Regions from separate parts of the Serratia sp. NCCP-200 genome, predicted to be linked through region 2. Evidence: predicted binding sites of a transcription regulator. Region 2 holds the regulator's gene; the other holds the start of a gene.
What was found. The regulator PhoB, encoded in region 2, activates phosphate uptake and scavenging genes when phosphate is short. The targets are predictions, from matches to a motif close to CTGTCATAAAACTGNCNNAT.
Positions count from the first base shown of each region.

Region 1: a site for PhoB is predicted at 8,396-8,415, ahead of phnC (phosphonate ABC transporter ATP-binding protein). Genes of this name have one in related genera too.

Region 1 covers NZ_BAAKUJ010000002.1:604,156-614,283, forward strand. The annotation lists gene AC6HVW_RS08165 (oxygenase MpaB family protein) at 1-107, shown strand, start outside; gene AC6HVW_RS08170 (suppressor of fused domain protein) at 234-1,337, shown strand; gene AC6HVW_RS08175 (cysteine hydrolase family protein) at 1,384-1,911, shown strand; gene trpS (tryptophan--tRNA ligase) at 2,115-3,122, shown strand; gene AC6HVW_RS08185 (MFS transporter) at 3,159-4,388, opposite strand; gene AC6HVW_RS08190 (GntR family transcriptional regulator) at 4,728-5,633, opposite strand; gene AC6HVW_RS08195 (zinc-binding alcohol dehydrogenase family protein) at 5,783-6,808, shown strand; gene AC6HVW_RS08200 (tagaturonate reductase) at 6,879-8,336, shown strand; gene phnC (phosphonate ABC transporter ATP-binding protein) at 8,481-9,314, shown strand; gene phnD (phosphonate ABC transporter substrate-binding protein) at 9,352-10,128, shown strand, end outside.
Region 2 covers NZ_BAAKUJ010000008.1:159,153-169,280, forward strand. The annotation lists gene sbcC (exonuclease subunit SbcC) at 1-2,971, opposite strand, end outside; gene sbcD (exonuclease subunit SbcD) at 2,968-4,197, opposite strand; gene phoB (phosphate response regulator transcription factor PhoB) at 4,422-5,111, shown strand; gene phoR (phosphate regulon sensor histidine kinase PhoR) at 5,136-6,452, shown strand; gene AC6HVW_RS22185 (PstS family phosphate ABC transporter substrate-binding protein) at 6,466-7,404, shown strand; partial or broken gene AC6HVW_RS22190 (cobalamin-independent methionine synthase II family protein) at 7,593-8,696, shown strand; gene brnQ (branched-chain amino acid transport system II carrier protein) at 9,195-10,128, shown strand, end outside.

The DNA of each region.
Region 1 (10,128 bases), on a different contig from region 2:
GTATTGGCGTTGGCGGTGTTGGGTGGGTGCTGCGGGCTTCGGTACGCAATGGCTCCTACCATCGGGCGATGCGGCGTATGAATAAGAGCGCTTCAGCGCAATGTTAGCCAGCGCTGCCACTTTTGAGACTATTGCCCGTGATCCCGATTGATGATGCGTTCTACACTGGCCCAGAGAAATATTCTATTTTTAGCGTGCAGCCTATTTGTGCGCCAGCAACCCCTTGAGGTGATATGAACGAGTCAAACGTACTTGCTGAAGTGAATAACGAGAATCAAACGCTGGTCGCGGTGGTTCAGCAAGATAGCCGGGCCGCCTATTTTTATATCTACCCAACGGAAGAGTACAGTGAACGTTTTCAGGTGCGCGCCTGCTGGCTGCGCAACCTGGCTACGGCTCCGCAGCAGGAAGATCGCGCCGCTATGGAAGCCGGTCTTCCCCCCATGTTGGCGGCCGAGTTTTGCCGTAATCTGGAAGGCGAAGCGCCATTGGATCCCGCAGGGCTGATGGTGATCTGGACGGAAAGCGACGACGGGGCTGCCCTGTGGTATCACGGGCAACTGCTAGCGGTGATCCCCGGCTGGAGTTTATATATCGATCACTCGGTCTGCTATTCGGCAAGCTGCATCAAAGAGAACCCATTGGCCTACCCGCTCGGCTCCGCATCTACCAATACGCAATATGCGCTGGCGGAAAATACCCGGCAGTTCTGGCGTAGCTGGCAGCGGGAAGAGGGTAACCCTTGGCCAAAAATGCAGAGCGATTACCAAGCACAGTACGAACAACACTTTGGCCCTTCGGTGAAGTATTACGCTATCGATCAGGGCAAATGGCCGCCGATGGCCATCACCCAGCATGAGCGCGACGGGGTTTACTATTTCCTGACCATGGGTGCCAGCATCCGGCCGATGCCGTGGGTAGAGATTCTGTTCAACGACGATGCCGCCAGGTTCCGCCGGATGGAGATGGCAATCGCCATTGATGGGCAGTATATGACCGAAGAGAACGCGGTGCAGATGGCCAGCGCGTTAGCGGGATTTGCCCATGTGCCCTGGGCGAACATCACCTGGTTTGGCGAAGGGCATACGCTGGCGTCGGCAGTAGCTCCGCAGGGCTATGAAGGCTATGTGCTCTCTTCGTCATTTTACCCCTACAGTGAGCACTTGGTATTGCCCAAACAATACGGTGATACGGTGAATATTTTCTGGGCCAGCCCGGTGTTTGCCACCGAGCGGGAATTGGCGCAGGCCACGCCCAACGGTGGCCACGATTTGGTCACAAGGCTGCGTGAACAGGGCGTTGACCATATCTTCCGTCCACGCCAACCTCTCGTTTAACGAGGGCGGGGTACTGTCTATTTAACGATCGCTTTTGGAGCCAGCCATGAAGTCAGCGTTGTTAGTTATCGATGTGCAGCAGGGCTTGTTTAATCCCCCGCCAGCAGAGGCCGAGCAGGTGCTCGCGCGGATTAATCAGCTGAGTGAACGTGCCCGGCAGGCTGGTGTGCCGGTGATTTTTATTCAGCATCAGACAGCTCATGAAGAGCTATCAGCAGGCAGCGCAGCCTGGCAGATCCATCAGGGATTACAGGTAAAACCGGGGGATCACCGGGTTGATAAAACCACGCCAGATTCCTTTTTACGTACCAATCTGGGCAAACTGCTGATTGCTGAAGGGGTGACACAGTTGGTGATCTGCGGCTATTCCACGGATTACTGCGTCGATACCACCACCCGCCGGGCCGCTGGCCTGGGTTACCCGGTGGTGCTGGCGGCAGATGCACATACCAGCCACGACAAACCCCACGCCAGTGGGCTACAGATCCGTGCTCACCATAATGCCACCTTGTCGAGTATCAAGAGTTTTGGCGTGGCGATCAGCGCCGTGCCTACAGCCGAAGTGAGTTTCTGAGCCAGATGTCGCCCTTGACGCGGTTCTGAGCGGGGTGTACCGTAGCTGGATGAATATCTTCCCGCAGTTCACATCTTGTTTTAGCTGGTGGCGCCTTTTCTAAGGGCGGCACGGGTATTCATCCCTCTTTTTTAATGCCGCCGGTTTTGGCGGCATTTTTATAGCGTTGATCCGGCGGTCTGTTTACTTCCAGGAGCAAGGCTATGAGTTACACCATTCTGACTGGCGATCGCGCCACCGGTTCACTGCATTTGGGTCATTACGTCGGTTCACTGCGCCAACGTGTTGAGCTACAGCATCATCATCAGCAAACGGTGATGGTGGCCGATCTGCAAGGGCTGACCGATAACGGTAGCAATCCGCAAAAAATCAGTGCCAACGTGCTAAACGTGGTGGCTGATTATCTGGCGGTGGGGATCGATCCTGTCAAGACCACGCTGTGTCTGCAATCGGCGCTTCCGGCGCTGGCAGAACTGACGATGTATTACCTGAATCTGGTCACCGTTGCCCGCCTGGAACGTAATCCCACGGTGAAAAGCGAAATCATCGAGAAAGACTTTACACGCAGCCTGCCTGCCGGATTCCTGATTTACCCGGTTAGCCAGGCGGCGGATATCACCGCGTTTGGGGCGACTCACGTGCCAGTCGGCGAAGATCAGTTGCCGATGCTGGAGCAAACCAACGAGATTGTCCGGCGCTTTAACCGTATCGTCGATCGCGAGGTGCTGGTGGAGTGCCAGCCGTTGCTGAGCCTCGTAGGAAGGCTGCCGGGGCTGGACGGGCAGGGCAAGATGTCGAAATCACGCGGCAATACCATCATGCTGGGGGCCAGCGCTGACGAAGTGCACAAGGCGGTAATGAGCATGTTTACCGATCCCAACCACCTGAACGTCAGCGATCCCGGCCAGGTGGAAGGCAATATGGTGTTCACCTATCTGGACGCGTTTTGCGAGGATGCGGCGCTGGTGGCACAGCTGAAGGATCACTATCGTCAGGGTGGGTTAGGTGACGTGAAGATTAAACGGCTGCTGGAGGATTGCCTGCAAACGCTGCTGGAGCCTATCCGCACCCGGCGGGCAGAGTACAGCGCCGACAAGGGTGAGCTGATGCGCATTCTGAAAGAGGGCAGCCAGAGGGCCAACCAGGTGACCCAGGGCACCTTGGCACAGGTCAAGTCTGCTCTGGGTCTGGATTTTTTTGCCTTGGATTGAGTATCCCTCTCCGATTGGAGAGGGGAAGTCTGACGATCAGGCTGCGCTGTCGGTGATCGGGTGTTTGACGATAAACACGTAAGACAGCGCCCCGATCAGGGTAACGCAGGAACAAATGGTCAGTGCCAGGCTGAATGAATTAGTGGTATCCAGGATCCAGCCGGTGATCACCGGGGCAAACGAAGCGAACACAAAGCTGGCAAAGTTTTGAATGCTGCCCACCGAGGCGGTCATACGGGACGTGACCGCCACGTGGATCAGCCCCCAGCAGGAGGTACCGGCAAAGTGGATACAGAACAGCGCCATACTGATTAATGCCACCGCGCTGGAGGTGGTGGTGGCCTGTGCCACAACGGAGGTAAAACCAGCGGAAAGCAGCATACCGGCGACGATACAGATTTTACGGCTCTTGAGCGGAGCCATGCCCCGGCGCACCAGGAAGTCGGTGACAAAGCCGTTTGACAGCATGCCCGCCGCACCAAACAGGAACGGGATTGCCGCCAACATACCGGTACTTTTCAAATCCAGATGGTAGGTGGTCTGCAGGTAGCCCGGCAGCCAGGCCAGATACAGCCAGGCGGTGTAGTTGATGCCGCTAAAGCCGATCATCATCCCCCACATGGTGCGGTTCTTGAACAGCGAACGCCATTCCTTGAAGTTCATCGGTTCACGGCGCGCGCTGACGCTACCGGCGTTGAGATAGCTTTGCTCCTGCTCGGTGAGTTTGATGTCTTCACGGTTGCGATACAGCATGTACCAGCCAATGGACAAGGCAATGCCCAGTAAACCAATGGTGATGAACATCCCGCGCCAGCCTAACACTAGCATCATGGCGGTGAGGATCGGTGGGCTGATGGCTAACCCGATGGTGGAGGCCGAGTTAAAGATCCCCATCGGCATGCCGCGATCTTTGATGTTGAACCAATCGTTGATGACTTTCACGCCGCAAGGGTTCATTGGCGCTTCGCCGATCCCCAGGCCGATACGCACCCAGATAAATTGGGTAAAGTTGTGGATCATGCCCGACATTGTCTGGAACGCAGACCAGATAAACATCCCCAGACCCAGCATGATACGCGGGCCTTTGCGATCCAGCAGCGGTCCACAGGGTAATTGAGCAATCCCATAGGCCAGAGAAAAGGCGGAAAGTAGTAGGCCGATCTCGGTGCCGCTCAGCCCCATTTCTTCACGAATGGTGGAGTTGGCAACGGACAGAGAACTGCGATCGAGAAAATTAATCACGGCAGCAAAAAATAACAGGATCATTGCCGTCGTCTGGATTTTTTTAATTCTTGCGGAGCGCTCCGCTATGCCGCCTTTGGGTATAGGATTAATGCTATCTGAATAACTGTCCGCAGGTTCTTTCCCAGTGCTCACGGTGGTTATCTTTTCCATCACTCGCCTCTATATTCCGTATTAATAATAATTATTCTTCCGGGGCATGGCCCAGGTTCGGTGTTAACAACGGTATGTCTTTCGGCATTGAGCCTAGGCGGCGAAAATGTCTCATGGTGCTTTTTTTAACCGGTTCCGTGCGGCGGTTACGATTTTGCTGTTTTTAATCGGTTTTAAATCCCGTTTATATCGGTTTTTTATCAATAAAAATCAGCAGGCATCCTGTTTGATGGAACGGATCATCGACTGTTTGGCAGTATCAAGATGGCGGTGCAGCTCACGGGCGGCCTCCTGATCGCTGCGGCAGATCAGGGCGCTTAAAATGGCCATATGCTCTTCAATTGCAATAATATTTCTTTGCTTCAGGTCGGTTTCATCCCATTGATAATGAAAGTGAAAAATCACCGATATGATTTCCAGCGACTGATTGAAAAACGGATTGTTGGCGGCCGACAGGATCAGGGTATGGAAGTCACGATCCAGCTGAGAGAACAGCCGATAATTGTCGCTGATGGTGTCGCGCAACTCGCGATGGCGGTTCAACAACTCCTTGGCCTGCAACCAGCGGCTATCCTGTGCGGGCAGGTTGATAAAGCGTGACAGCGCGTGGGTTTCCAGCATTTGCCGTAGCTCAAATAGTTGCTCGGCATAGTTCAAATCAAACTTTTTCATGCTCCATTGGCCGCGGCGCACGTTGTCGATAAGGTCAAAGCGGCTGAAGCGCAGCAGGAATTCCCGCACCACTACCGGGCTGACGTTAACCGTGCGTGAAAGCTGCAATTCGGTGAATGAATCCCCCGCGCGCAGCTGTTTTTGGTTAATCATCTGATAGAACGCTTTTTCAAACAGCTTGCCTTGCTCGTCCAGCGAATGGCTCATGCATTCAAAACCGTCTTCCGCCAGCGGCATGCGCACAATCACATAATCATCATTGACCTTCTCCAGAACCCCACGTTGATGAAGGTGCGTAAGCATGTGGCGTACCGTGGTGCGGCTGATGTTATACATTTCTGCCAGCCCCGCCTGGGAAGGCAGCGGTGAGCGGATATGACCCTTGATGATGCCGTCGATCATCTGATTAACCACGTTCTGGCGGAGGTTTTGCGTTCTGCTCATGAGATCCCTCTGTGGGTTTAGATGTTTTTTAAGTATTTAAAACCCATTTAAACCGGTTTAATTTGTGCTGACTCACAAATTCTCCACATCAGCTCAATACGCCTGTTCTTTTTGCGGGATAACAGCTCCACATCACAGGAGGAGGGATCATGACCACAATGAATACGCTAGTTTGTCTGGAGCCGACCCGGCTGGTTTACCAACAGAGGCCGGTGCCACAACCTGCGCCAGATGAGGCAGTGCTGAAAATACTGACGGTAGGCATTTGCGGTACCGATATCCACGCCTGGTCTGGTCAGCAACCGTTCTTCAGCTACCCGCGGGTGCTGGGGCATGAAATATGCGGCGAGATTGTCAGCGTCGGTAGCCAGGTTAGTGAATTGCGCGTCGGGCAGCGTGTGGCGGTGATCCCTTATGTCTCCTGTCATCACTGCGGAGCATGCACCAGCGGCAGGCCCAATTGCTGTGAAAATATCTCGGTGATTGGCGTGCATCAAGACGGCGGTTTTAGCGAGTTTTTAAGCGTGCCGGTGAGCAACCTGCTGGCCGTGGATGATGTGGAGCCCCAAGCGGCGGCGCTGATTGAACCATTCTCTATCAGTGCCCATGCTGTACGCCGAGCGGCCATCGAACAGGGCGATCATCTGTTGGTGGTAGGCGCTGGGCCGATTGGCCTGGGAGTCGCGGCTATCGCCAAGGCGGACGGGGCAACCGTGATCGTGGCTGATACCAGCGCAGAGCGCCGGAACCATGTGGAAAACATGCTTGGGCTGACCACGTTAGATCCGTCAGACGCCGGTTTTGATGCTGCTTTAAGAGCCCAATTCTCCGGCATGCTGGCGGCAAAAATCATTGATGCCACCGGCAATCAGCATGCGATGAACCATAGCGTCAACCTGATCCGCCATGGTGGCAGCATTACCTTTGTCGGCCTGTTCAAAGGCGATCTGCAGTTCTCCGATCCGGAATTCCATAAAAAGGAAACCACCATGATGGGGAGCCGCAATGCGACCAAAGAAGACTTTATCAAAGTTGGGCGCTTAATGGCTGCAGGAAAAATAACGGCCGGGATGATGCTTTCCCATCAATTTGAATTTGCCACGCTGGCAGATATTTATGAAGCGGAAGTGATTAATAATAAACAGCTGATTAAAGGCGTGATTCATTTTAACTAACTCGATTACTCCACAGGTCTTGCCGATATTATTTTACGGCCTGGGGGATCACCGGATGCAAGGAGCAATAATGAAACAACTCAATCGCAGTGAATTTCCTGGCGCGCAGTATCCCGATCGCATTATCCAATTCGGTGAAGGTAATTTCCTGCGCGCCTTTGTCGATTGGCAAATCGATCTGCTAAACCAGCATACCGGGCTGAATGCCGGCGTGGTGGTGGTGCGGCCAATTGACAGCCAGCAGCCGCCTTCGCTCAATACTCAGGATGGCTTGTACACCACCATTATCCGTGGGCTGAACGAGCAGGGGGAAGCGGTTTGCGAGCCGCGCCTGATCCGCTCGGTCAACCGGGAAATCAACGTTTACCACCAGTACGATAGCTATCTGGCCTTGGCACGGGATCCGGCGATCCGCTTCGTGTTCTCCAACACCACCGAAGCGGGGATCAGTTATTTACCAGACGATAAGTTTACCGACGCTCCGGCGGCCAGTTTCCCGGCCAAGCTGACGCGGCTGCTGTTTGAGCGTTTCAGCCATTTTGACGGTGCCAAAGACAAGGGCTGGGTGCTGTTGCCGTGTGAGCTGATCGATTACAACGGCGAAGCGCTGAAAGAGTACGTATTGCGCTATGCGCAGCAATGGCAGTTACCGCAGGCGTTCACCGATTGGCTGAACGATTGCAACACCTTCTGTTCAACGCTGGTCGATCGTATCGTCACTGGCTACCCGCGCGATGAAGTAGAACAGTGGCAACAGCAGTTGGGGTATCAAGATAGCTTCCTCGACACGGCGGAACATTTCTATCTGTTTGTGATCCAGGGCCCGCAGTGGCTGGCGCAAGAGCTGCATCTGGATAAGTTGGATCTGAATGTCCACATCGTCGATGACATTAAACCTTATAAAGAGCGCAAGGTAGCGATCCTTAACGGGGCACATACGGCGCTGGTGCCGGTGGCGTTCCTGGCCGGTTTGAATACCGTGGGCGAGGCCATGAGCGACGAGCAGATCGGCGGCTATGTGGCACGCACCATTGCCGAAGAGATTATGCCGGTGCTCGATCTGCCGCAGGAAGAGTTACGGCCATTTGCCGAAGCGGTACAGAACCGTTTCCGTAACCCGTTTATTCAGCACCAGCTGCTGTCGATTGCGCTGAACGGCATGACCAAATTCCGCACGCGTATTTTGCCGCAACTGCTGGCAGGCCAACAGAAAAATGCCGCGCTGCCGAAACGGTTGACCTTTGCTTTGGCGGCGTTGCTGGCCTTTTATCGTGGCGAACGACAGGCGGGTAGCTATGCGTTGCAGGATGATGCCCATTGGCTGATGCGGTTTGAAACCCTGTGGGCTGCGGTTCAGCACCGGGATATGACGCTCGCGGCGTTGGTAGAAAACGTGCTGGCGGATGAGGCGCACTGGGGACAAAATCTCAACGCCGTTCCTGGGCTGACTGTTGCCGTGACCACCGATCTGCAAGCTATTCTTGACCAAGGGATGCGTGCGGCATTGAGCGAAATAGAACGCCGATAAACCTCCCCCTTTTATATTAATCCTGCCAATCACGGGAAATGGCGTTGAACGTCATTTCCCGGCCATAAAACCATCATCTGCGTGTCATACAGTTATTCGTTAATAGGTGCCCATAAGATTAGCCACTGAAATCAGAGAAATCATATGGCGCAGGCACTGTTAAAACTGGCACCGACCGACTATCCAGGGCAGCAACCAATCCCTCTACGCAAGGTATTGGCGGTAAAAGGCCTGGGTAAGGCTTACCAATCTCAGCAACGCGTCCTCGACGACATCAATTTTGATCTGCACGCCGGGGAGTTTGTGGCGGTGATTGGCCGCTCCGGGGCCGGTAAATCTACCCTGCTGCATACGCTTAACGGCACCATCCCTTCCAGCTGCGGCGAGATGCTGCATTTTGAGGACGATGGGGTGGCACAGGATATCGCACAACTCTCGGCCCGCCAGATGCGCCAGTGGCGCGCCCGCTGCGGCATGATCTTCCAGGATTTTTGCCTGGTTCCCCGGTTGGATGTGATCACCAACGTGCTGCTTGGCCGCCTCAGCCACACCTCGACGCTGAAATCCTTCTTCAAAGTGTTCGACGATGCTGACCGTGCGCGGGCTATCGAGCTGCTGCAATGGCTGAATATGTTGCCGCATGCGCTGCAACGTGCCGAGAACCTGTCCGGCGGCCAAATGCAGCGTGTCGCCATCTGCCGTGCGCTGATGCAAAACCCTAAAATTCTGCTGGCCGATGAGCCGGTCGCCTCTCTCGATCCGAAAAACACCCGCCGCATTATGGATGCGCTACAGAAAGTCAGCGAGAACGATATCGCGGTGATGGTGAACCTGCACTCGGTCGAACTGGTGAGGGAATACTGCACCCGGGTGATTGGTATCGCCCAGGGCAAAATCATTTTCGACGGCCACCCGTCGCAGCTTAACGAACGTATTTTGCAGCAGCTGTATGGCGAAGAAGCCAATCAGATCCATTAATCACTTGAACGTCACCTTTACACACAGGGCATGCGCAATGAAAAAAGTATTCACACTGACCACCATGATGGCCGGCGTAATGATGGTATTTAATGCAGGTGCAGCGGATGCGCCGAAAGAGTTGAACCTGGGGATCCTGGGTGGGCAGAACGCCACCCAACAGATTGGCGATAACCAGTGTGTGAAAGATTTTCTCGATAAAGAGCTGAACGTTGACACCAAGCTGCGTAACTCTTCCGACTACTCTGGCGTGATCCAGGGCCTGCTCGGGGGCAAGATCGATCTGGTGTTGAGCATGTCGCCTTCGTCGTTTGCTTCTGTGTATATCAAGGATCCCAAAGCGGTCGATCTGGTGGGGATCGCGGTGGATGATACCGATCAGTCACGCGGATATCACTCAGTGGTGGTGGTGAAAGCCGACAGCCCTTACAAAAAGCTGGAAGACCTGAAAGGGAAATCCTTCGGCTTTGCGGATCCGGATTCGACCTCCGGTTTCCTGGTGCCAAACCAGGTGTTCAAGAAGCTGTTTGGCGGCACGCCGGATAATAAATACAACAACTTCTTCTCCAGCGTCACCTTCTCCGGTGGCCATGAGCAGGACGTGCTTGGCGTGTTGAACGGCCAGTTTGAAGGTGCGGTCACCTGGGCCTCGATGATCGGCGATTACAACACCGGCTATACCAGCGGAGCCTTCAACCGGATGATCCGTATGGATCATCCGGATTTGATGAAGCAGATCCGCATTATCTGGCAGTCGCCGCTGATCCCGAATGGCCCGATCCTGGTGAGCAACTCCCTGCCTGCGGATTTCAAA
Region 2 (10,128 bases):
TTTCACCGCCGGAAAGGGTACGGGTATCGCGCAGAGCATCTGCCTGCCAGGTATCTACTACCTGTAGCTCCAGCGCATCACTGGTTTTGCGCTGCAACAGATAGCGCCCGTGCAGGCGGCCAAGCTGGTTGTTGGCCAGGTACACCAGATGATCCAGGGTCAGGCCCTGAGCGAACTTGCGGAACTTGTCGCCCTCTTTGGAACCGATAAGCTGGTTGAGCAGGCTCCAGTCGTCGTACTGCTGCTGGCTTTGGGCGATCTGTTCGAACAGGGACTGTTGATTCAGGCGGCGCTCGGCATCGCTGCTCAGTTGGTTACGTACCTCGCCCTGGCGCAGCTGTAATGTTTTCAGCCGCTCTGCCAGTTCGCTGAGCGCGGTGGTGAGTTGCTCAATATTGACCTGGTTTTCATCCAGATCCGCAGGGCGTTCCAGACGGTGCTGTTCCAGAGCTTGTACGGCCTGCGCCAACAGCGTTGTGGCCCGCACCTGACGCTCCTGCAACTGCTCTTTGTGCTGCTGTAAGCGCTGGCGTACGTCGTCATCCAGCAGCGCGGCGTTGAATGCGGCCTCATCATCGAAGGTGCTGCTGGCCAGGGCCTGCTGCCATTGCTGTTCGGCCTGTTGCCCCCGTTCGGCTTGCTGTTGTTGCTGTTGCTGCAAACCGACCCACTGGCCAGCCAGGCGATCGCGCTGCTCCTGCGCTTTGTGCAATTGCTCCGTGGCCTGCTGCAAGGCGTGCTCTGCGGCGATTTGTGCCGTGCGTAGCTGCTCACGGGCTTCAACCACCGTTCGCTCACCAAACAGCGCGATGCGTTCGTTACGCTGTGCCAGCAGCTGAGTTTCATTCGTCAGGCACTGCTGTTGCCACTGCGCCAATTGGCGTTGAGTTTCCTGCTGGTTTTTCTGCAGCAGTTCAAAGCGCTCATTCAACCTTGCCGCTTCCTGTTGCGAACTCTGCTGTTCGGTTTGCAGGGCATTCAGGGCATCCTTCGCCAGTTGCACGGCCTTGGCGAGCCGTTCGTGTTGCAACAGCAGTTGCTGACCGGCCTGTTCCTCACTATCGCAAGCCTCCAGCCAAGCGGTTAACCGGGCGCTGTCTTGCAGCGTAAAGTCGAAGGCCAAGGGCGCGCTGAGGGTTTGCCAGTTTTGCAGATAGCTTTCCTGCTGCTCGAGTTCCTGGTTCAACTGTGTTTGCAAGCGTTGCTGCTGCTCTTTCAGGCTTTCACTGCGTGCACGCAGCTCTGTTCCTTTAGTGTGCAGCTCTTCGGTTTGGGCGCGCAATTGAGCGACGCGCTGCTCCGTTTCTGACGGTTTGACAGCCTGATATTGCTCGATCGCCGGATGGTGCGTGGAGCCGCACAGCGGGCAGGGGGCATCGGTTTGCAGACGCGCCCGTTCGGCTTCCAGACTGACGATGCGTTTTTCCAGTTCGAGTGTCTTCTCAACGTCTGTCAGGTGCGCTTTTTGCTGTTTATACTGCTGGCGCACCGCATCGAGCTGGGTTTCTACTTCGGTCAGCTGTTTTTGGCGCGAAGTGAATTCGAGCCGCTGTTGCTCAAGGCGCTGCTGGCTCTGCTGGAACAGTAAGGTCAGTTTCGACAACTGTTGGCGAACCGGGCGCAAGCCACTCAGTTCGGCCTGGCGGTGACGCAGTTTCTCCAGAGGGGATTGCGCCTCTAACGTGGCTTGCTGCTGGAGTTGGCTATCCAGCGCCGCCGTGAGTTCAAGCTGCCTGGTCTGATATTGACCCGCCAGGGTAGCCAGTTGGCCGCGTCTTTCGGTGAGTTGTTCCAGCGTACGCCGCAGCTCATCGCTCTGCTGTTGGCTCTCTGCATGCTGTTTATGCGCTTCTGCCAGTTGGTTTTGTAACTGAGCAATCTGATGATCGAGCGGCAACACCTTGTCATCCATCAGCGTCTGCTGCTGTTGCTGATGTTCCGCCTGAGCCTGCCTGGCCTTTTGCGCCTGCTCCAACTGCTGTTGTAACGGGGTCAGTTCGGCTAATTGCTGCTGTTGCTGTTTTGCCAACAATTCGATCTGCCGTTGCAGCGCCAAATGTTCTTGCTGACAACGATTACGCTCATTGAGCAACGGGCGCAGTTTCTCGGCGGGCTCACTGCGAGCTAATTGCTGCAACTGCGGTTCGGCCAGTTGATACTCCTGCTGCACGCCAGACAGCTGTTGCTGATAATCCTGGGTCTGTTGCTGGATGGCGTGCCAGCGTTGCAGCCAGCTCAACTGATGTTGTTGCCGCTGTGATTGTTGGCTGAGAAGTTGCTCTTCAGCGCCGAGCTCGTTGAGCTGGTTTTCCAACGCCTGGCGCTGCTCATCATTAAGCAGTTCAATCCCACTGGCACGGTGGTGCAAAGCGTCCAGATCGCTTTTCGCCTGTTTGTGCTGTTCGAATACCTGTGCCGATAGCCGTCCATAAATTTCGGTGCCGGTCAGTTCTTCCAACAGTTCGGCACGTTCGTTGGCCTTGGCGTTCAGGAAGGCGGCGAACTGGCCCTGTGACAGCATCATCGATTTGGTGAAGCGGCCGAAATCCAGCCCGGTGATCGCGGCAATCAGCTCTTTTTTATCGGAAATTTTATCCGCCAGGATTTTGCCGTCTGCCCGCAGTGCCAGCTCCACCTTGGGAGCCTGCAGGTTGCCGTCCGGATCGTTTTTCGCCCGGCGTTGGCTCCAGAAGGCGCGATAGCCGACGCCTTTGACCTCAAACTCCACTTCGGCCAGCGATTCGGCGGTGTGGCGGGTCATCAATTCATTCTGGCTGGCACTGACTTCCAGGCGTGGTGTCTGGTGATAGAGGGCCAGGCAGATGGCGTCCAGCAGGGTGGTTTTACCCGCTCCGGTGGGGCCGGTAATGGCAAACAGGCCGTTGCTGGCGAAGGGTTCCGCCGTGAAGTCGATTTTCCACTCGCCCTGTAGCGAGTTCAGGTTTTTCAGCCTTAGGCTCAGGATCTTCATGCTGATGGCTCCTCATGGTGATGCAAGGTTTCTACCACCTGCTGGAACATCTGCCGCATCTGTTGTTGGCGCGGTTCGGCCATCTCGGCTTCCAACGCCAACCGGCGCTCGAAGACTTCGCCCACGCTTAATTCATTCAAGGTTTCTTTATCCTGCTGGGCAATGGTCTGGCTACGTTGCTCTTTACTGCGTCGCAGCAGCACCACTTCAACCGGTAAATCTTCCGCCAACTGTTGGATGCGGCGCTGAATATCGCTGAGGTAATCCTGGGTGGCCACTTCGATATCCAGCCAAACCGGAAGTTCGCCCTGATAATCGGCAAACTGCTGTAATTGCGCCTCGATTTGCTGCAAATTACCTTTGATCAGCTGCATGGGCTGGAAGGTTGGGATCTCCAGTGGCGTGATCTGTTGCAATGCTCCGTCGGCAAAATCGACCATAAACACGCTTTTGGCTTTGCCTAACTCGTCAAAGCTCAGTGGGATTGGCGAGCCGCTGTAGCGGATGTGCTCGGATTTGGCGACGTTCTGCGCACGATGGATATGCCCCAACGCAATGTAATCGGCAGGAGGGAACGCTTGAGCCGGGAAAGCGTCCAGCGTGCCGATATAGATATCCCGTACCGAATCCGAGGTGGTGACGCCTACTGTGGTTAAATGGCCAGTGGCGACGATCGGCAGTGGCAAACCCAACGCATCACGGCGCGCACAAGCTGCCTGATACAGGTTTTGGTAATGCTCGGCGATGGCTTCTTGCAGGGCCTGCTGCTTTTGGTTGCCAGACTCACCGGCGCGGCTGGTGAGCAGATCCCGTGGGCGCAGGAACGGGATGGCGCAGAGCACCGCACCAGGTTGGCCATCAAGCTGGTTGAGCACCACGATTTGCTGCTCAAGCTCGCTTTGCGCGTTGGCAATCACGGTGGTGTTCAGGCAGGAAAGCAGCTCACGCGATTCATTCAGCGTGGCTACGGAGTCGTGGTTGCCGCCCAGCACTACCAGTTGGCAGCCGGTGCGTTGCAGCTCCACCACAAAGCGGTTGTACAGCTCGCGGGCGTAGCTGGGTGGGGAGCCGGTATCGAACAAATCGCCTGCGACGATCAGCGCATCCACCCGCTGCTGTTCCACCTGTTCGATCAGCCAACCTAAGAAGGCCTGATGCTCGGCGGCGCGGCTTTTGGTGAAAAAGTACTGGCCCAAATGCCAGTCGGAGGTATGGATCAGGCGCATAAAACTCCCAGGGCGACAACATAATGGCGACGATTATAAAGGGGGGGATCTCTCCTGTCGTGGCTCAATCAAGCAGGGAGCCGAATGATTTTTGTTTGCCGTCAGAAATAATCGCTATGCTTACTGCCATTAATGGGGCTTTTTTTTCATAAAAGTGTCACAAAACTGACGCATAATGGCGACCGCAATCAACTGAGATCGCTAACACATTGGCAGGATTGACGATGGCAAGACGCATACTGGTGGTGGAAGACGAAGCGCCGATCCGTGAGATGGTGTGCTTTGTGTTGGAACAGAATGGTTACCAACCGTTGGAAGCCGAGGATTATGACAGTGCCGTCACGCGCCTGTCTGAGCCGTTCCCTGATTTGGTGTTACTGGACTGGATGTTACCGGGGGGATCCGGCATTCAGTTTATCAAGCATATGAAGCGCGAGGCGATGACCCGGGACATCCCGGTGATGATGCTGACCGCGCGCGGTGAAGAAGAAGATCGGGTACGTGGCCTGGAGGTTGGCGCGGATGATTACATCACCAAACCTTTCTCGCCCAAGGAGTTGGTGGCACGTATCAAGGCGGTGATGCGCCGTATTTCACCGATGGCAGTAGAAGAAGTGATTGAAATGCAGGGGCTAAGCCTGGATCCTTCCTCGCACCGGGTGATGGCCAATGAGCAGGCGCTGGAGATGGGGCCGACCGAGTTCAAACTGCTGCACTTCTTTATGACTCATCCGGAGCGTGTTTATAGCCGCGAACAGTTGCTTAATCACGTCTGGGGCACTAACGTTTATGTGGAAGACCGCACCGTTGATGTGCATATCCGCCGGCTGCGTAAGGCGCTGGAGACCAGTGGTCATGACAAGATGGTTCAAACCGTTCGCGGCACCGGTTATCGGTTCTCAACGCGCTACTGATCGCACTGCGCTGGAGAGGTTACCGTGCTAGAACGTTTATCGTGGAAGAGGCTGGCGCTGGAGCTGGCCCTTTTCTGCCTGCCTGCCTTATTGCTGGGGCTGATTTTCGGTTATCTGCCCTGGCTGCTGTTGGTTTCGGTGCTGGCCGCGCTGGCCTGGAACTTCTATAACCAACTCAAACTTTCCCACTGGCTGTGGGTGGACCGCAGCATGACGCCGCCGCCGGGCCGCTGGAGCTGGGAGCCGCTGTTCTATGGTCTGTACCAGATGCAGCAGCGTAACCGTCGCCGCCGTCGTGAGCTGGCGCTGTTGATCAAACGCTTTCGCAGCGGGGCCGAATCCTTACCGGATGCGGTGGTGATGACCACCGTTGAGGGCAATATCTTCTGGTGTAACGGCCTGGCACAGCATCTGCTGGGCTTTCGCTGGCCGGAAGATAACGGCCAACACATTCTCAACCTGCTGCGCTATCCGGAATTCAGCCATTATCTGCAACAGCAAGAATTTACCCGGCCGCTGACGTTACAGCTGAATAACGAGCACTTTGTCGAATTCCGTATCATGCCGTATTCCGAAGGCCAACTGCTGATGGTGGCACGTGATGTGACCCAGATGCGTCAACTGGAGGGGGCCAGACGCAACTTCTTTGCCAACGTCAGTCATGAGCTACGTACGCCGCTAACGGTGCTGCAAGGCTATCTGGAAATGATGAGCGATGAAGAGCTGGATGGTTCGCTGCGTGGCAAAGCCTTGGGCACCATGCAAGAGCAGACCAAACGCATGGATGGGTTGGTAAAGCAGTTGCTCACGCTCTCCAGGATCGAGGCCGCGCCAAACGTGGATATGAACGAGAAGGTCGATATTCCGTTAATGCTGCGGGTATTGCAGCGTGAGGCGCAATCGCTCAGCGGTAGTAATCACCAGATCAATTTCCGGGTGAATGAAAATCTGCAAGTGTTCGGTAATGAGGATCAGCTGCGCAGCGCGGTTTCCAATCTGGTGTACAACGCTGTCAACCATACTCCGGCGGGTACCAACATCGAAGTGAGCTGGCAGCAGACGCCGCACGGGGCCCAGTTCCAGGTCAGCGATAACGGGCCGGGCATCGGTGCCGAGCATATCCCACGCCTGACCGAGCGTTTCTATCGCGTGGATAAAGCACGTTCGCGCCAGACCGGCGGCAGTGGACTCGGGTTGGCGATCGTGAAGCATGCGCTCAGCCATCATGATTCGCGGCTGGAGATCCTCAGCGAGCCAGGCATCGGCACCCGTTTCATTTTTACCTTGCCTAACCGGTTGATTGTTCCCGCGGCTTTAGCAGAGAATGCGGTGAAAAATTAACAGGTAGCCCGCCATGAATCGATTTACCCAAGCTTTGCTGCTTTGCCTGCTGTTGTCGGTTGGCCGCGGGGCCGTGGCTGCACCGGACGGCATGCTTTCCGGTAACCTGTCCAGCGTAGGTTCCGACACCCTGGCCAACCTGATGGCGCTGTGGGGGCAGGATTTCAGCCGGCACTATCCCAACGTGAACTTGCAACTGCAGGCTGCCGGTTCCTCGACGGCACCCACCGCATTGGCGGCAGGAGCTGCACAGCTTGGACCAATGAGCCGGCCAATGAAGGCGGCGGAGGTGTCGGCATTTGAGCACCGCTATGGCTATGCGCCGCTGGCGGTGCCGGTCGCGGTTGATGCGCTGGTGGTGCTGGTGCATCAGGACAATCCGCTACGTGGGTTGAATCTGCAACAGCTGGATCAAATCTTTTCCGCTACCCGCCGCTGCGGGGAAAACACGCCGATTAACCGCTGGGGAGAGCTGGGGCTGCAGGGCGGCTGGCAGCAGCGTGCCTTGCAACGCTTTGGCCGCAACTCCGCCTCGGGTACCTATGGGTATTTCAAACTGCGTGCGTTATGCGGTGGTGATTTTATGGCGCGGGTGAATGAACTGCCGGGGTCGGCCTCGGTGGTGCAGGCGGTGGCCGGATCGTTAAACGGCATTGGCTATGCCAGCATCGGTTTTCGTGCCAGCGGGGTGCGGCTGTTGCCCCTGGCAGAAACGGGTGACCGTTATGTTGAACCTAGCGAAACCAACGTGCGTAACGGCAGCTATCCGTTGGCGCGCTACCTGTATATCTACATCAACAAAGCTCCCAACCAGCCGCTGGAACCTCTGACGGCGGCATTCCTCGACCGTGTACTGTCTGCGCAGGGGCAGGAGCTGGTAAATCACGACGGCTATCTGCCGCTGCCGCCGGCTACGCTGCGCAAAACCCGTACGCTCCTGGGGCTGGATTAGTCCGGCCAACTTGAATTTAATTCAACACCAATGAAAATTTCTCCATTGCCGGGTGACCGGTGACATGAAAGGATGCACTCAAGCAGTGTAGACGTCTGGATGTCTATTTGTAACCCGGCGTAATAATTCAACTTGTCAATGATTGGAACTGATGGCGGCTAGCCCTCAGTGCATCATCGGAGCAGAACATGTCCAAAGCCAGCCATGCCTTTCACGCCGACGTTGTCGGTAGCCTGTTGCGCCCTGCGGCGCTGAAAACGGCCCGTCAGCAGTTTCAGAATGGTGAGATTGACGCGGCTCATCTGCGTGCAGTAGAAAACGAGTAAATCCGCCACATTGTTGGCAAACAGCAAGAGATCGGCTTACAGGTCGTGACAGATGGCGAGTTCCGTCGCGCCTGGTGGCACTTCGACTTCCTTGAAGGGCTTGATGGTGTAGAAGGCTACGACGTGGAGCAGGGCATTCAGTTTAACGGCGTGCAAACCAAAGCCCGCAGCATCAAGGTGACCGGCAAACTGGGTTTTAGCAACCATCCGATGCTGGAGGATTTCCGTTTTCTGAAAAGCGTAGCCGGTGATGCTGTACCGAAGATGACCATCCCGAGCCCGAGCGTGCTGCATTTCCGTGGTGGCCGTAAGGCGATCGACCCTCTGGTTTATCCGGATCTGGATAGCTACTTTGACGATCTGGCACAAACCTACCGCGATGCGATCAAAGCTTTTTACGACGCTGGCTGCCGCTACCTGCAGCTCGATGATACCGTCTGGGCCTATCTGTGCTCCGACGAGCAGAAGCGCCAGATCCGTGAGCGGGGTGAAGATCCTGAGCAATTGGCCCGAACCTACGCAGAGGTGCTGAATAAAGCCATTGCCGGAAAACCGGATGATTTGACCATTGGTCTCCACGTTTGTCGTGGTAACTTCCGTTCCACCTGGATCTCGGAAGGCGGCTATGAGCCAGTAGCGGAAATCCTGTTTGGCCAGGTCAATATTGATGCCTTCTTCCTGGAATATGATAACGAACGATCTGGCGGTTTTGAGCCACTGCGTTTTATCAGGCCGGGCAAACAGCAGGTGGTGCTAGGGTTGATCACCACCAAGACCGGTGAGCTGGAAGATCCGGCGGTGGTGCAACAACGTATCAAGGAAGCAACGCAGTTCGTCGATATCAGACAGCTATGCTTGAGCACGCAGTGTGGCTTTGCCTCTACCGAAGAGGGCAACAGCCTGAGTGAGCAGCAGCAGTGGAATAAGCTGCGTAGCGTGGTCAATATCGCAGCGTCAGTCTGGTAAGCGCCAGTAAAATGAGCACATGACACGCGTTTAGTGTTTGGTTATTGGTGTTTTCACGCACTATGTAACCATTTGTTTCACATTTCGTGAGTGATGTGCTCAAAAATAATACAAATCATGTAGTGCATATTTATTGATAACCCCTATGTTCGACTGGATGAGCAATATTATCTGGACGATCACTCTGCTTTCTGTCCTGCGTATTGCCTTTTGGCACTATAAACGTTTAACTATCCCCCTATTGCCGGACTAAACCTCCATTTTCCTCAGCATTCCGCGGTGATTGCGACCTGGGATTCAGCACGGGAAAAAACGTCTAAAAATCTGCTCGTCATCATGAGTATTCGCCTTTATCAAGGTCAGACGCCGCTATTGCGTGCTGTCTGTTGCCCATGAGTATTACGATGAGAGAGCAGGCCGGCAACCGAACCGAAGTGGGGCACTTTTGCCACCATGCTTATCGGCAATTTTTTATTTCAACAGGCAGCACAACAGATTATGAGTCATCGTTTAGCGTCAAAAGATATTCTGGCTTTGGGTTTTATGACCTTTGCCTTATTCGTCGGAGCCGGGAACATCATCTTCCCGCCGATGGTGGGTTTGCAGTCTGGCGAACACGTCTGGACCGCGGCAATTGGTTTTCTGATCACCGCCGTGGGTCTACCTGTTCTCACCGTGATTGCCTTGGCTCGCGTTGGCGGCGGCGTTGATGCATTAAGCTCACCGATTGGCCGTAGCGCTGGTCTGCTACTGGCAACGGTGTGCTACCTTTCCGTTGGCCCGCTGTTTGCCACCCCGCGCACCGCGACCGTTTCCTTTGAAGTGGGTATTGCGCCGTTGACCGGTGACGGTGCCATGCCGCTGTTTATCTACAGCCTGGTCTATTTCGCACTGGTGATTGGCATCTCGCTCTATCCGGGCCGCTTGCTTGACACCGTGGGCCATATTCTGGCTCCGCTGAAGATTGTGGCGTTGGCCGTGCTGGGGATTGCCGCAGTGTTGTGGCCTGCTGGGACGCCGATCCCGGCGGTGGATGCCTACCAAACCGTGCCGTTTTCTTCCGGTTTTGTTAACGGCTATCTGACGATGGATACGCTGGGCGCCATGGTGTTCGGTATCGTTATCGTTAACGCCGCACGTTCTCGTGGGGTGAAGGACGCTGGTCTGCTGACCCGTTATACCATCCTGGCCGGTTTGATCGCCGGTGTGGGCTTGACGCTGGTCTACCTGAGCCTGTTCAAACTGGGCTCCGGCAGCGGCGTGCTAACGCCGGATGCCACCAATGGTGCGGTAGTGCTGCATGCCTACGTGCAAAATACCTTCGGTGGCCTGGGCAGCTTCTTCCTGGCGGCGCTGATCTTCATCGCCTGTATGGTGACCGCGGTGGGCCTGACCTGTGCCTGTGCGGAGTTCTTTGAGCAATACCTGCCGT